Regions from separate parts of the Dietzia lutea genome, predicted to be linked through region 2. Evidence: predicted binding sites of a transcription regulator. Region 2 holds the regulator's gene; the other holds the start of a gene.
The links. The regulator LexA, encoded in region 2, represses DNA repair genes until DNA is damaged. The targets are predictions, from matches to a motif close to CGAACANNTGTTCG.
Positions count from the first base shown of each region.

Region 1: A6035_RS02165 (HNH endonuclease signature motif containing protein) is a predicted target of LexA. The motif match lies at 5,253-5,266, and genes of this name have one in related genera.

Region 1 covers NZ_CP015449.1:476,986-484,822, forward strand. The annotation lists gene A6035_RS02130 (bifunctional metallophosphatase/5'-nucleotidase) at 1-1,125, opposite strand, end outside; gene A6035_RS02135 (pyridoxal phosphate-dependent aminotransferase) at 1,243-2,301, opposite strand; tRNA gene A6035_RS02140 (tRNA-Ser) at 2,406-2,497, shown strand; tRNA gene A6035_RS02145 (tRNA-Arg) at 2,550-2,622, shown strand; gene A6035_RS02150 (hypothetical protein) at 2,904-3,680, shown strand; gene A6035_RS02155 (HAAS signaling domain-containing protein) at 3,747-4,733, opposite strand; gene A6035_RS02160 (PadR family transcriptional regulator) at 4,733-5,077, opposite strand; gene A6035_RS02165 (HNH endonuclease signature motif containing protein) at 5,353-6,906, shown strand; gene A6035_RS02170 (DMT family transporter) at 7,043-7,837, shown strand, end outside.
Region 2 covers NZ_CP015449.1:1,900,841-1,908,677, reverse strand. The annotation lists gene dapF (diaminopimelate epimerase) at 80-1,009, shown strand; gene hflX (GTPase HflX) at 1,024-2,475, shown strand; gene lexA (transcriptional repressor LexA) at 2,547-3,215, opposite strand; gene A6035_RS08670 (hypothetical protein) at 3,444-3,893, shown strand; gene nrdR (transcriptional regulator NrdR) at 4,005-4,460, shown strand; gene hrpA (ATP-dependent RNA helicase HrpA) at 4,548-7,837, opposite strand, start outside.

The DNA.
Region 1 (7,837 bases), 1.4 Mb from region 2:
TTCCTCGGTCCCGGTGTCGGGCTCGATGTCCAGGTTGACGGTCTGGTTGAACGCCGAGGTCTGGGGGCGCACCACGTCGCCGGTGGCGGTGTCGACGGCGAGGTCGACGACCGTGACCGACCGACCGTGGGACGCCGGCGCCACGACGATCCGCTCGTCGTTCTCGGAGTCGAAGACGCGGCACGTGGCCGGGCCACCGGAGGCGCCCACGATGAGGGCGTCGACGGCAGGGTTGAGGTCCTCGACCAGTTCGAGGTCCGTGAGGGCTTCGGGGCAGGAGCCGGGGGCGAGGTTGCCGTGGGCCGTGTCGGACTGGACCAGGGCGACGATCGTCTCGACGCCGAGGAACTGCAGCGACTCCACCGTGTCGTCGATCGCCCGGAGGGGGTCCGTCAGGCGGGTCGTGGTCTCCGGGACGGACTCGGAGGGCGCGGTGACCGCCACGACCCCCACCCGGACATCGCCGACGCGGTGAATGGCGAACGGGAACGTCGGGGCCGCGTCGTGCGACGGGATCACGTTGGAGGCCAGGAACGGGAAGGCCGCACCGCGGAAGGGCGGCAGTGGCGGGTCGACCCGACAGTCCTCCTCCGTGAGGCAGCCCGGCTTGACCAGTGTGCGGATGTGGTCGGCGCTCTTCTCCAGCTCGCGTCGGCCGATGCCGGCCCCGTCCACGCCGAGCCGGTTGAAGAACTCGACGGTCGGACGGTCGCCCAGGAGCGCGGCCTCGGGCGCGGTGCCGCCGATCGAGTCGCCCGTGGCGAGCAACAGCGTGTTCTCGGCCTGGGTGCGGAGCTTGCCGATGGTGGCGGCGAGGTGGGGCCCGCCGCCGGCCGGTCGGACGTTCCCCGAGCCGTCCCGCAGTTCGCCCTGGAAGCCGACGGGGCGGGAGAGCGCGCCGGAGAACTCGCCGATCCCGAGGACGCGCACGGTCGTGGTCTCGGCTGCGGGGCTCCACGGACGCCCGGCCTCGCTGGTCCGGGCGTCGGCACCCGGTGCGGCGACCAGTGTGGACACGAGGGGCGCGAGGGCGAGGGGGATCAGTGCGCGGCGGGAGGGGCGTCGGGATCCGGACGTGGCCGGGGCGGCGGGACTCGCCTCACGGCGGGGACCTCGCAGCTGCACACCGACTCCTGGGGGATCAAGACCCGCGGATCTCGCGGGACGGGGCGACGACCGGATCGCCGCTCCCAAACCCGAACCATCGTGCCGCCGCGAGGTCACGGGACCCCGCCGGAAGCATCACATTCCGGTCACGAATTCGCGGGCGGCGGCGAGGAACCGGTCGTTCTCGTCCGGGTCACCGATCGTCACCCGCACCCCGTCGCCGGCGAAGCACCGCGTGACGACGCGGTGGTCGCGGCAGTGGGCGTCGAAGTCGGACGCGGCTCCCGCGAGCGGGAGCCAGACGAAGTTCGCCTGGGTGTCCGGGACCGCGTGGCCCATGTCGAGCAGTGCGTCGCGCACCCGCGAGCGCTCGGCGACGACCGCGTCGGTACGTGCGCGGAGTTCGTCCCCGGCCTCCAGGCAGGCGATCGCCGCGGACTGGGCCAGCGAACTCACGGAGAACGGCACGACCATCTTCGCCACCGGCACCACCAGGTCGACGGGTCCGACGAGGTAGCCGACACGCAGGCCGGCGAGCCCGTATGCCTTGGAGAACGTGCGCAGGGAGACGACGTTGGGCCGGGCCATCGCCTCGGCGACCCCGTCGACCGGGTCGTCGCTGCGTACGTACTCGTAATACGCCTCGTCCAGCGCCACCGTGACCCGCTCGGGGATGCGGTCGAGGAACGCCACCAGCTCGGTGCGGTCGACCGCCGGGCCGGTGGGGTTGTTGGGGGTGCAGACGAAGATCAGGCGTGTCCGGTCGGTGACGGCTTCCGCGACCGCGTCGAGGTCCAGCGACCCGTCGGCGCGGTTCGGGATCGACACGGGCACGGCGTGGGCGATGCGGGCGATGATCGGGTACGCCTCGAAGGAGCGCCAGCCGAAGATCACCTCGTCGCCCGGGGCGCACACCGCCTGGACCAGCTGCTGGCACAGGGCCACCGAGCCGCAGCCGGCGGTGACGTTCTCGGCGCCCACGCCCAGGAAGTCCGCCAATCGCTCGACGAGCGTGCGGGAGGTGATGTCCGGGTACCGGTTGGCCGCCGACGCGGCGTCGGTGATCGCCGCGGCCACGCTCGGCAGCGGGCCGGCGGTGGTCTCGTTGGACGCGAGCTTCACGGCGCCGGGCGCGGACGCACCGGGCACGTAGGCGGGGATCGCGTCGAGGTCACTGCGCACGTCGGGGGCCATGCCTACAGAGTAGGACCAGCGGTTCTCGGGCCGGTGTCCGGGCGTTTTGCGAACCGGCGGGACGTGTGTGTACTGTAATTCCTCGTTGGCTCGCAGAGCCTCCAGGAGGCGTGCCAGAGCGGCCGAATGGGACTCACTGCTAATGAGTTGTCCTCCTAAAAGGGGACCGGAGGTTCAAATCCTCTCGCCTCCGCCATGCCGGAAGCCCGGGAGACCGGACGTCTGGCACGACAGAAGAATATGAATATGCGCCCGTAGCTCAATGGATAGAGCACTTGACTACGGATCAAGAGGTTAGGGGTTCGAGTCCCTTCGGGCGCACAGTGTCGCGAGAGCCCCCGTCTGGTCGGACGGGGGCTCTCGCCGTTCGTCTTTCATTGTTCGTGTTCCGCCGCGGCCTGGGTGCCGGTGCCATCCGCAACCGCCTTTTCTGGTGCTCAAGGTGCGGTTTTGTACTCCTGTGGCGGGTCAAGATTAGTAATTGGTTACGGGGCTAAATAACCGGTCGCGCGACGGATGTTGCCGTGTCACTTTGGGGCTGCACCCGCTCACCGTGGGGAAGGTCACACCGCGGGGGCTGTATCTCATTCGGAGGAGAAGTGATGGCACACCTCAAGAAAATCGCGGCGACGGTCTCGGCCGCGACACTCGCCGGCGGCGCGATCCTGGCGGGAGCCGGCGTCGCCGGTGCCCAGGGCTCCTCGGAGATCGCCGACGATCTCCAGCTCGCGAGCATCGCGCTCAACGGACCCGTCTCGGTGACGCCGAACGCGGAGGGCGGCCCGACGGTCACCTATACCAACGAGGGGGCCGAGGCTCAGCAGTGCATCGGCTTCACCGCGCCGTACAGCACGATCGAGGAGAACGACATCGATCCGCGCGAGATCGATCCGAACGACGTCGTGGGATCGCTCGCGGTCCTCGCCACGATCCAGGGCGCCGGGGGAGTCTCCGTTCTGACGGTGACCCCGGGTGGTGAGCCGGCCGCGGTGGTGAGCGGGCCCGGACTCGATCTGGTGGGGACGGCCACCGCCTTTGGAACCGGCTTCACGGGCGGTCTCCCGGTTGCGGCCGGCGAGACCGTGAGCTGGGATGCGCCGGTGCCCGAGGAGTCCGCCGCGGCGGGCGTCATCTGCGCCCGGGACGGCATCTTCGGCCCCCGGATCGGTCAGCTCGTGAACTACTTCGGCATCGACAGGCAGGTCGTGGCCGACCAGGCGAACGACATCCTCGGGCCGCTGGGTTCGGTCACGTCGGGCAGCGTCAGCGGCAGCCTCGTGGGCGCGGGGGCCGCGGCCACCGCCTCGCTCGCGGGCGGCGCCGAGGACGAGGGCGCCGACAGCGGCTCGGCCGCCGCGCCGGCGGGTGCGGGTAGCTGACCGGTCACGCAGCCGAGGGCTGAACCCGGCCGGGGCGGTCAGGCCCCTCGGCTCCACGTTCCGGCGTCACTCGTTCATGGAGTGGCGCCGGAACGTGCGTAGGGTCTCGACCTGGTCCCACACCACGATCACCCAGATCGCCGCGACGAGAGCCCAGCGGATTGCGGTGGCCGGGCCGCCGTCGCCGTTCGCGGGGACGAGGTCCGGATGCAGCACGGTCTGCTGGCTCAGGACGAGTGCGGTGAGGAAGACGCCGAACACGATGTCGGTGGCCATCTCGAGGGCGAGGCGGCCGCGTGACCGCCCCGGCCGCGCCAGGCGCCACACCTGGACGAGCGCGAGCACGCCGATCAGGATCAGGTAGCTCACGACCCAGCCGGTCGGGATGTCCGGGTTGATCAGCGGCTCGCCCCCGTTGAGGTGGCCGATGTAGAGGAACGTCGACGGGATGAACGGCACGCCGGCCAGTAGTGCCAGCATCACGAGCGAGACGATCGCGTCGGCACGCGTGTCGCTTCCGCTGCCCGGGCGGTCGAGGTCGTTCGGGTCCCAGGTCGGCGTCCGCGAGAGTGCGCTGCGTGCGCCCTCCGGGGTGGTCCGCTCGATGATCACCACGACGAGCGTCCACGCCGCGAAGGCCCACAGGAGGGCGGCGGACACGGAGGTGACGAGCTGGGCGATAAGGTCGCCGAGCTGGGGGACGGGCGTCGTGGAGACATAGAGGATGCCGCCGGCCACCGCGGCGATCGTGCCGACGACGGGCACGAGCCACCGCAGTACGCGGGACCAGACGGGGTAGACGTCGGGTCCGACGAGGTACTGGCGCACGCCCGAGTACCGGCGGGCGAGCTGCGCGGGGTCGCCGAGGCGGCGCAGGACCGTGTGCTCGGCGGCGGTGGGGTCGATCCGGCCGGCGGGGCCGGTGTCGGCGTCGAGTTCGGCGGCGATCATGTCGTCGATGGTCGCGGCGATCTCCTCCGAGATGTCGCCGCGCTGGCCTTCGGGGAGGTGGCGGACCACCTCGAAGATGTAGCGATCGGTGAGTCGGGGCATCACGCATCCGCCTTCCGCAGATCGTCGTAGCCGGCGCCCAGTGCCAGCCATTCGGTGTGCAGCCGCTCGGCGGTCTCGGCGCCGAGTGCGGTGGTCTCGTAGTACTTGCGGGGCCGGGGGTCGTCGGTGCGCCAGGTCGACGTGAGCAGGCCCTGGCCCTCCAGGCGGCGCAGCAGCGGGTAGAGGGTGTTGGCCTCGGTGACGATGCCGACGTCGGCCAGCGTGGTGAGCAGTCCGTATCCGTACTTCGGCGTCCGGCACGCGATCAGGCTCGCCAGCACCACGGACCCCCGCCGGATCTCCTGGAGGTGGGTGCCCTGCACCGCGTCGGCCTCATTGTCCATGTGCCACACCATAGTGTGTGGCACACACTATGTAAATGATGCACGCTGTGGCCGCCGCGCGGGGTCGCCCGGGTGCGTGACCGTGACCTCTCCTCGGGGGCGTGGCGGGGGCGACGGCGAGGTCATCGCCCGAGTGCCTGTGGAGCTGCTCGCAGCGCGCGAGGTCAGTCTTGTTCGAACGCTTGTGCGCTTGCGGGCGCGGAGGTATGATCGAACTGTAGTTCGAGATAGGTGATCATCGTTCGGTGTGGCGCTCGGCGGAGGGGGTGGGGTTGGTGACGACGGCGAGGACGTTGTTCGCGGTCCCTGAGGGTCTGGGCGCGTTGGACATGGCGGCGGTCAGTGAGGCGGCTCGCGCGGCGACGCTGGCGCAGAATCGGGCCGGGGCGACGCGGTTGGAGGCCGCGTACGTGCTGGTCGAGCAGTTCGCCCGCGCGGCGCTGGCGCAGGACGAGCAGCGCCCGGAGGGGTCGCGTCGGCCGGGGTATGCGCGGTTGGCGCCGGCGGCGCGGGCGCGTGATCATCTGGTGGCGGCGTGTCAGTTGACGTGTTGGCATGCGGACCGGTTGGTCACCGCGGGGGTGCAGATCCGTACCCGTCTGTCCCGGCTGTGTTCGGTGGTGGGGCGGGGGGTGATGCCCGAGGATCTGGCGGTCGATATCGCGTGTCGTCTGGCCGAGGTGCCGGATGCGATCGTGGGGGACGTGGAGGACGAGGTGCTGGCCCGCTTCACCGGCGATCTCGAGGGCGGGGACCGGCCGAGCCGGTCGGCGGTGGAGTCGGCGATCGAGGACGCGGTGGAGCGGTGCGATCCGGCCGGGGCGCAGGAGGCGGCTGAGGCGGCGGCCGAGACCCGCGAGGTGCGGTTCCGCGGCGGCCGCAACGGGATGGCCACGATGTGGGCCAAGCTCACCGCGGCCGATGCGGAGTTGCTGCGCCGTCGTATCGACACCGACGCCGCGGTGGCGGCCGCGGACGGGCTGGACCGGCCGATGGCTCAGTCGCGCGCGGACGCCCTGGCCGCGCTGGCGGTGTACCCGCCCGACGCAGCCGCCTGCGATACCGCCACCACCGGCGCATCCGCGGGCGATCCCGCCACCGGCACCGCCGACGCTGCGGCGGCGCCGGCCGAGGAGTGCGGTATCGAGCTCGGCCAGGTGCGGGTGGGGGCGGATCTGCCGCGTCCGTCGCTGGGCAACGCGGCGCGGGCGGGGGTGCCGATTCGGATCAGTGTGATCGCCTCGGCGGTGCGGGGTCTGCCGAATCGGGTGGAGTTCGTCCACGGCACCTACAGCAGCTTCGAGTGGTTGTGCACGGAGTTGCTCGAGGGCGATGAGGCCAGTGTGCGGTTCGAGCTCATCGACCCCGCCCCCGGAGTGCTGGACAACCCGGAGCGCGCGTTGCGGTATGTGATCACCCCGGCGATGGCCGAGCGGATCCGGCTACGCGACGGCACCTGTCGGCATCCGGGGTGTTCGGTGCCGGCGAAGGACTGCGACGTGGATCATGTGATCGCGTTCAACACGCGTGATCCGGAACTGGGTGGGCCGACCACCGAGTGGAACCTGGTGTGCCTGTGTCGCAAGCATCACCGGGAGAAGACGTTCGGCACCAACAGCTACCGCACCGGGCCGCTGGGTGAGTTGATCATCTGCACCGACACCGGGCACGAGCACCGCACCAGACCTAAAGGCCCCCTGGCGCGGGCCCGCGACGCCATCCGAGAACGCGAGTGGGAGGCCTTCGCCGACCGCATCATCGGACCCGACGGCACCCTGATCAACCCACCAGGCCACACCAGATACGGCCCCCACACCCGACCCGCCTGAGAAACCGCGGGGCGCCGCTTTCGGGCGACCGCCGGTGCCGAGTGCCCGCTGCTGCGCGAATTCGGCGTGGGCGCGCGAGGGGGTGGTGCGGATCGGGTCGACGACGGCGAGGGCGGCTGGGCCATAAGGTGTGACGATGCCCGAGTCCGCGCGTCAGGCGCTTCGCCGGAACGGCGGCCATCTGGCGTCGGTGGCGCTGGTGCTCATGTGGAGCTCCGGCTACGTCGGCGCGGAGCTCGGCACGCGCGCAGGCGGCACCCCCCTCCAGCTGTTGGCCTGGCGTTTCTCGATCCTCGGCGTTCTGCTGGTGGGCGTCTGCCTCGTGCTGCGGGTGCGACTGAACGACCGTGCGGCGTGGACCCGGCAGGCAGTCCTCGGCCTGTTCAGCCAGGCCGTGTTCCTGTACATGATCTTCGAGGGGGTCGCGCGCGGCGTCGACGGCGGCACCGCGGCGCTCATCGCCGCCCTCCAGCCGCTGCTCGTGGCCACCGTCGCCGGTCGCGTGCTCGGCGAACGCACGACGGCCGGCATGTGGATCGGTATGGCCCTCGGGCTGGCGGGCGTCGTGATGGTCGTCTCCGGCGGCCTGGACGCGGGGTCCGCACCCTGGTGGGCGTACCTGTTCCCGGCCGCGGGCATGCTCAGCCTGGCCACGGGCACGGTCCTCACCCAGCGCCTGCGCCCCACCGAGTCGCTGCTGCAGTCCATCACCATGCAGTCCGTCGTCGCGGGTGTGGTGCTGATGGCTGCGGCGGTGCTGACCGGTCAGGCGGCGCCCGAGGCGGAAACCGACTTCTGGGCGGCGGTGGCCTGGCTGGTCTTCCTGTCGACGCTGTGCGGCTACGTCCTCTTCGTCTTCGTCACGCGCACCCGCGGCGCCACCGTGGCAAGCGTCCTGCTGTACCTCACCCCGCCCACGACGATGGTCTGG
Region 2 (7,837 bases):
CTCTAATGTCCTCGTCGTGGCGCTTCATCCGCCATTTCCGCAGTGCGGAATGACGGTCGGCCGCTAGTACGATCACGACATGACTCCGGACCACACGCCGACGGCCACCGACGGCATCGCCTTCCTCAAGGGCCACGGCACACTCAACGACTTCGTGATCCTGCCCGACGACCACGCCGAGCTCGACCTCGACGAGACGCTGGTCCGCGCGCTCTGCGACCGACGCGGCGGCATCGGTGCCGACGGAATCCTCCGGATCGCCACCGCCGGTGCCCTAGTCGATCGCGGGGTTCTTCCCGCGCTCCCGAACGGGGTCGACCGCGCGGACTGGTTCATGGACTACCGCAACGCGGACGGTTCGATCGCCGAGATGTGCGGAAACGGGGTCCGGGTATTCGCCCACGCGCTGGTGGCCACGCACCGGGCCGACACCGGAACGATCGCCATCGGCACGCGTTCCGGGCCGCGGCCCGCGACGATCGTGTCCCACTCCGGCGACGACGCCGTCGTCCGGGTCGACATGGGGGAGCCGCGGCTGCTCGGACTCTCCTCGGCCGAGCTCGGTGGCCGCACCTTCGCGGGCGTGGCCGTCGACATGGGCAACCCCCATCTGGCCTGCATCGTGCCCGGGCTGGACGCCGCGACTCTGGCCGCCTTGCCGGTCGGCGACGCCCCGACCTTCGACCGCGATTTCTTCCCACACGGCGTCAACGTGGAGATCGCCACGCCCCTGTCCGAGGGGCGGGTGACCATGCGCGTGCACGAGCGGGGAGCGGGGGAGACGATGTCATGCGGGACCGGCATCGTGGCGACGGCGGTCGCCGCTCTGGCCGACGCCGGACGCGGCACCGGAGACGTCGTCGTGGCGGTCCCCGGCGGGGAGGTCAAGGTACATCTGACCGACGGCGGTTCGACTCTCATCGGCCCGTCCGCGCTCGTCGCGAGCGGCCGGTACCACGGCGGGGCATATCACACGGCCGTGCACGCGACACACACAGCCCCGATGTGAGATGATGCAGGGGAATGACTATTGATCACACGGCCGCCGAGCGGCCGACACGCGACCTCGATCCATCCATCGGCGAACTGCAGCTCGAGGAGAGATCCTCGCTGCGCCGGGTGGCGGGTCTGTCCACCGAACTCCAGGACGTCAACGACGCCGAGTACCGCCAGCTCCGCCTGGAGCGGGTCGTACTGGTGGGCGTGTGGACCGAAGGGTCCGCAGCCCAGGCGGACGCCGCGATGGCGGAGCTCGCCCAGCTCGCCGAGACGGCCGGCTCCGAGGTCTGCGACGCTCTCATCCAACGCCGCGACAAGCCGGACGCGGCGACCTTCATCGGCTCCGGAAAGGTGAGCGTCCTCAAGGACGTCATCGCCGCGACGGGTGCCGACACCGTGATCTGCGACGGCGAGCTCACCCCGGGTCAGCTCCTCGCGCTGGAGAAGGCGATCAACGTCAAGGTCATCGACCGGACGGCGTTGATCCTCGACATCTTCGCTCAGCACGCGACCAGCCGCGAGGGCAAGGCGCAGGTCTCCCTCGCACAGATGGAATACATGCTCCCCCGCCTCCGCGGGTGGGGTGAGTCGCTCTCCCGACAGGCGGGTGGCCGGGCCGGCAGCAATGGCGGCGTCGGCCTGCGTGGCCCCGGTGAGACGAAGATCGAGACGGACAGACGCCGTATCCGCGAGCGCATGGCCCGGCTGCGTCGCGACATCAAGGGCATGAAGCAGTCCCGCGACACCAAGCGCTACCGCAGGCGCGCCACGCCCGTTCCGTCGATCGCGATCGCCGGATACACCAACGCCGGGAAGTCGAGCCTGTTGAACCGGATCACCGGCGCCGGCGTCCTCGTGCAGAACGCGCTGTTCGCCACACTCGATCCCACCACCCGCCGCGCCGACCTTCCCGACGGGCGGCCGGTCGTGTTCACCGACACGGTCGGCTTCGTCCGGCACCTGCCCACGCAGTTGGTCGAGGCGTTCCGGTCCACGCTGGAGGAGGTGGTCGACTCCGAGCTGTTGCTCCACGTGGTGGACGGTTCGGACGCGTTCCCCCTTCGTCAGATCGAGGCCGTCCGCAAGGTGATCAACGAGGTTGTGGAGGAGCAGAACGCCGAACGACCTCGCGAGTTGGTGGTCATCAACAAGATCGACGCGGCCGATCCGGTGGTGCTCACCGAGCTGCACCACGCCCTGCCGGACGCGGTCTTCGTCTCAGCAGCCACCGGGCAGGGCGTCGACGAGTTGCTCGAACGGATCATGCAGATCGTGGCCTCCGGAGACATGGAGCTGACTCTCGAGGTCCCGTACACCCGTGGTGACGTGGTCGCACGGGTCCACACCGAGGGTGCGGTGGTCGAGGAGGAGCACACCGACCGCGGTACGCGCCTGGTGGTGCGGCTTCCCGCCTCGGTGGCCGGTGAGCTCGGCGAATTCGTCTCGGACAGCGGCACACGCGACGGGGCCGCCTGACCGGTCCCTGCGACGACGACGCCGCCTGACCCGATCACGGGGCAGGCGGCGTCGTCGTCGCAGGGCGGTGTTCAGAGTTTGCGGAACACCGTGACGACCTTGCCCAGAATCGTGGCGTGCTCGCCCGGGATGGGACTGAAGGACGGGTTGTGGGGCAGGAGCCAGACCCCGGTGGAGTCCTTGCGGAAGGTCTTCACGGTCGCCTCGCCGTCGATCATCGCGGCGACGATCTCGCCGTTGTCCGCGACGTTCTGCCGCCGCACCACGACGTAGTCCCCGTCGCAGATCGCCGCGTCGATCATCGACTCACCGACGACCCTGAGCATGAAGAGGTCCCCGGACCCCACGAGATCGGTCGGGAGCGGGAAGACCTCCTCCACGGCCTGCTCGGCGAGAATGGGGCCACCCGCCGCGATCCGACCGAGGACCGGGACGTAGACGGGCTCGACCGCTCCACTCGGCCGTCGGACCTCGCTGGTGGGGGAGCGGCGCCCCCGGGTCTTCTGCCCGGGCACCCCGTGGACGTCGACAGCCCGCGGCTTGTGCGGATCCCGGGTCAGGAACCCCTTCTTCTCCAGGGTCCGCAGCTGATGCGCTACAGACGACGTCGACTGCAGGCCCACGGCGTCCCCGATCTCGCGGATGCTCGGCGGATAGCCGCGCTCCTTGACCGTGTCGTGGATGTGCAGCAGCACACTCTTCTGGCGGTCTGTCAGTGAGTCGAAGTCGGGCTTCGGCATCTCGGGTCCCTTCGGCGAATGGATGTTCGACGTCGTCATCTGTGTACACCCTATCGCCCCTGAGCGGGGAGCGCCACACACACGTTCGAAGAACTTCGTCGCGGAATGGTGACCGTGTCGGAGTCGCGTGATACAACTCTAGGCGTATCGGTATTCGAACATAGGTACACAGAAATCCACACGATTGTGCGAATCCTCTTCGCACACCGTATCGAGCAGGGAGTGGACATGACCATTCTGGAGATGCACTCGCACACCGACTCCACCGTGGGGTGGACCGAGATCTGCGCGGCGGAGCACCGCGCCCCCGCCCAGCGTGCGGACGGTGTCCGCCCGCACGCCGGCCGGGCCGGGGACCGACAGGCCCGCGGGCGTTCCGGGACCCGACCCGGCGCGCGGCCGGTGGGCCGTCGCGACTCCGCCTCGCCCATCCACGGCGCCTCCACCGACCGGGTCGTCGCTCACGCGCCGGCGACCTCGCGGACGTCGGCTCCGCGGCGGATCGTCCAGGCCCGCCCGGTGGCGTCCGACCGTGTGCGCGCCTGCCGCGTTGAGTCGCCGGCCCCGACCCGTGTCGTCGATGACGTGCCCGCCTGGGCACTCCTGGCCTGCGGCATCGCCTTCGGGGTTCTCATGCTCCTGGCCGTGGCGTTCCTCGGCGGGCCCGCCTACGCGTGACCGGCACACCGGCCTCCTAGAATGAGTCGGGGACGATGGTCAATCGTCCCCGCGTCCCGTGGTCTACGTCCTGGGAGGCGTGAAGTCCGGTCGACGAAGGGCCACACGGGAATGTACTGCCCTACATGCCACAACGAGGACTCCCGGGTGATCGACTCACGATCGGTCGACGAGGGTCAGGCCATCCGGCGCCGGCGGGAGTGCCCGGAGTGCGGGCACCGCTTCACGACGCTCGAGACGCCACTGCTGACGGTCCTCAAACGCAACGGCGTCACCGAGGCCTTCAGTCGCGACAAAGTGGTCCGGGGAGTTCGCCGGGCCTGCCAGGGCCGGTCCATCGATGAGGACGCCCTTCGGCGCCTCGCCCAGCAGGTCGAGGACACCGTCCGCGCACGCGGCGCGTCCGAGGTGCCCGCCCACGAGATCGGTCTCGCGATCCTCGGCCCCCTCCAGGACCTCGACGAGGTGGGCTACCTACGCTTCGCCTCCGTCTACAAGCAGTTCAGTTCGGCCGACGATTTCGAACGCGAGATCATCGCGCTCAGGGACCGCCGCGCGACCCTGTGATCCGCCGCGCGAGCCGCTGACCCGCCGGCCCGCGCCGATGGCAGGCCGCTGCTCACACCAGTGGTAGGACCTCCGGCCGCCGGACGGTCAACGCCGGGCGCGGGGTGCGAGCGCGGACGCCACCGCCTTGTCGATGCGCTCGGCCGAGACCGGACGGGACGTACCGAGGGACTGGGCGAACAGTCCCACTCTGTATTCGGCCAGCAACCACCGCAGCTCGCGCGACGAGCGCGCGCCGCCGGGCCGACGTCGCAGAGCCGCGCACGCCTCCTCGACGGTCTCCTCCGACCGCGCCAACCGGGCCGTCAGTTCCCGATGCCGGGCAGGGGACTTCTCCGCCAGGTCGAGTCGGACACCGACCGCCTTCACGTGCCGCTCCAGGTGCGGCAGCACGTCGACCGGATGCCGGGCCAGAAAACCCTTACCCACGAGGAACTCCAGCGACGGGGCCACCGCCTCGGCGACCTCGGCCGGGGCCTCCGCCACACGCACGGACACCTCCCGCGCCGCCACCAACGCGGGCACGACCGCCGAGATCGCCGACGCCACGGCCCCCGGCACCTCCGCCCTGGCGGCGTCCCGTAACTCGCCGAACTCCGCCACCGTCAACACCGGCACGCCCTTACGCCGGGCGATGATCCGGCCACACGCCGCCAGGGCGGCGTCGGAGACCAGTGCCTCGACGCCCCCGTGCGGGTACTGGGTCAGGGCCAGTCGCTGCTCGACCGGGCGACCGCGCAGGATCGAGGAGGCGGAGACGAGGTCGGACGAGATGAGCGTGAGCACCGCTGACGCCTGCCTGGTCCGGCGTTCCTCCTCCGTCGCGCACGCGACCCGGTGGATGCCGTCCGCATCGACGCGCAGGGCGGGGTAGACCGTCACCTCCACACCGTCCACCGTGCCGGTAACCGACGGGGGGAGATCGCCGATGGTGTCGGCACTCCACTGCCGGAATGGCCCGTCGTCCGGCACGAGCCGGGTGTTGAGGGTCTCGCGCACCTTGTCCCGCAGTCGCGTCCGCAGCGCTGCGAGGTCGGTGCCGGACGCGACGACCGTCTCGCCGTCGACCACCTCGAAACGCACCCGCAGGTGATCGGGGAGCTGCGTGGGGTCGAACTCGCGGGGGTCGACCGTCGTCCCGATCCGGGCGGAGAGCGCCTGCGCCAGGGCCACCGGAAGCGGGGCCGAGCGCGGGGTGACGTCGCGGGCGAGCAGGGCGGCGTATTCCGCGGGCGGCGAGCAGAGCCGCCGGAGGTACTTGGGGAGGGTGCGCAGCATCTCCGTGTAGAGCTCTTCGCGCAGCCCGGGGACCAACCACTCGAAACCGGCGGTGGTCACCGAGGACAGCTGGGGCAGCGGGATCCGGACGGTGATGCCGTCGGCGGCGACGCCCGGGTCGAACTCGTAGCGCAGCTCGAATCGTCGGTCGCCCTGCTGCCAGAACGGCGGGAAGTCACCCGCGTCGGGGGCGGCTTCCGAGGTGCGGATGTCGGCGGGGGTCAGCCGGATCGAGTCCGGGTCGCGGTGGCCGCGCTTCTTCCACCACGAGTCCAGGTGACGGCCGGAGGTGATGTCGGCGGGGAGCCGGTCGAGGTAGAAGGCGACCAGGGCCTCGTCGTCGATCACCAGGTCGCGTCGACGGCTGCGGGTCTCCAACTCCCTGGCCTGCGCCACGGCCTCGGCGTTCTCCCGGATGACCGGGACCCGCGTGTCGAGGCGCCCCTCGACGATCCCGTGACGGACGAGCATTTCGCGGGCCAGGGGAGCGTCCACCCGGGACAGCAGCACGCGGCGCGCCTCCACGACCGTCAGGCCCAGCAGGAGGACCTTCTCGTAGGCCATGGCGGCGCCGCGGGCGTCCGACCAGTGCGGCTCGGAGTACTGGGTGCGGGTGAGGTGGCCGCCGAGCTGCTCGATCCACGCGGGGTCGATGCGCGCCACGTCGCGGGCCCACAGCCGTGAGGTCTCCACGAGCTCGGACGCCATGACCCACCGGGGTGGCTTCCGGGCCAGGTCCGAGCCGGGGAAGATCTGGAAGCGGATGCCGCGGGTGCCCCGGAACTCGCGGGCGTCCTCGTCGCGCATGCCGACGTTGGTGAGCAGGCCGGTGAGGATCGCCTTGTGCAGGTCGTCCTCGGACGCCTGGCCGGACGGCGGGTGCCAGCCGCGTTCGCGGCACATGCTCCGCAGCTGGGCGTTGAGGTCCTGCCATTCGCGGATGCGGAGCCAGTGCAGGTACTCCGCGCGGCACATCTTGCGGAACGCGCTGCCGGAGAGTTCGCGGCGCTGCTCGGTGAGGTAGCGCCACAGGTTGAGGTAGCCCAGGAAATCGGACGTCTTGTCGGTGAAGCGGCGATGGAGCTGGTCGGCCTTGTCCCGCTCCTCCGCGGGCCGCTCCCGGACGTCCTGCACGGTGAGGGCGGCGACCACCACGAGCACGTCGCCCAGCGCCCCGTTGCGGTGGCCCTCCACCACCATCCGGGCCAGTCGGGGGTCGAGGGGGAGCGCGGCCATGTCGCGGCCCACCTCGGTCAGGTGCGGGCGCTCGTCGTCGTCGACCCTCAGCGCCCCCAGCTCGGTGAGGAGGGTCATGCCGTCGCGGACCGCCTTGCGGTCCGGCGGCTCGACGAAGGGGAAGTCGTCGACGGGACCGAGGTCGAGATCCGCCATCGACAAGATGACCGAGGCGAGGTTGGTGCGCAGGATCTCGGGGTCGGTGAACTCGGGCCGTGCCTCGAAGTCCTCCTCCGAGTACAGGCGGATGCAGATGCCGTCGGCGACGCGGCCGCAGCGGCCCGCGCGCTGCGCGGCGGAGGCCTGCGAGACCGGCTCGATCGGCAGCCGCTGGACCTTGGTCCGGGTCGAGTACCGCGAGATGCGCGCCTGTCCGGTGTCCACCACGTAGCGGATGCCCGGGACGGTCACCGAGGTCTCGGCGATGTTGGTGGACAGCACGACGCGCCGGGTGGAGTGGGCGCGGAAGGCGCGCTGCTGTTCGGCGGCGGTGAGGCGCGCGAACAGCGGGAAGATCTCCGTGCGCGGGAACTTCCGCCCTCGCAGCACCTCCTCGGCGTCCCGGATCTCGCGCTCGCCGGACAGGAATACCAGGACGTCGCCGTCGTCCTCGCGCAGCAGCTCCGCCACGGCGTCGGCGAGCGCGTCGAGGGGGTCCAGGTCGATCACCCGGTCCCCGTGCTCGACCTGGAGCGGTCGGTATCGGATCTCCACGGGGTAGGTGCGTCCGGAGACCTCGATGACCGGGGCGGGGCGCCCGTCGGGTCCCGCGAAGTGGCGGGCGAACCGCTCGGGGTCGATGGTCGCGGAGGTGATGACGAGCTTGAGGTCCGGGCGCCGCGGGAGGATCTGCTTGAGGTAGC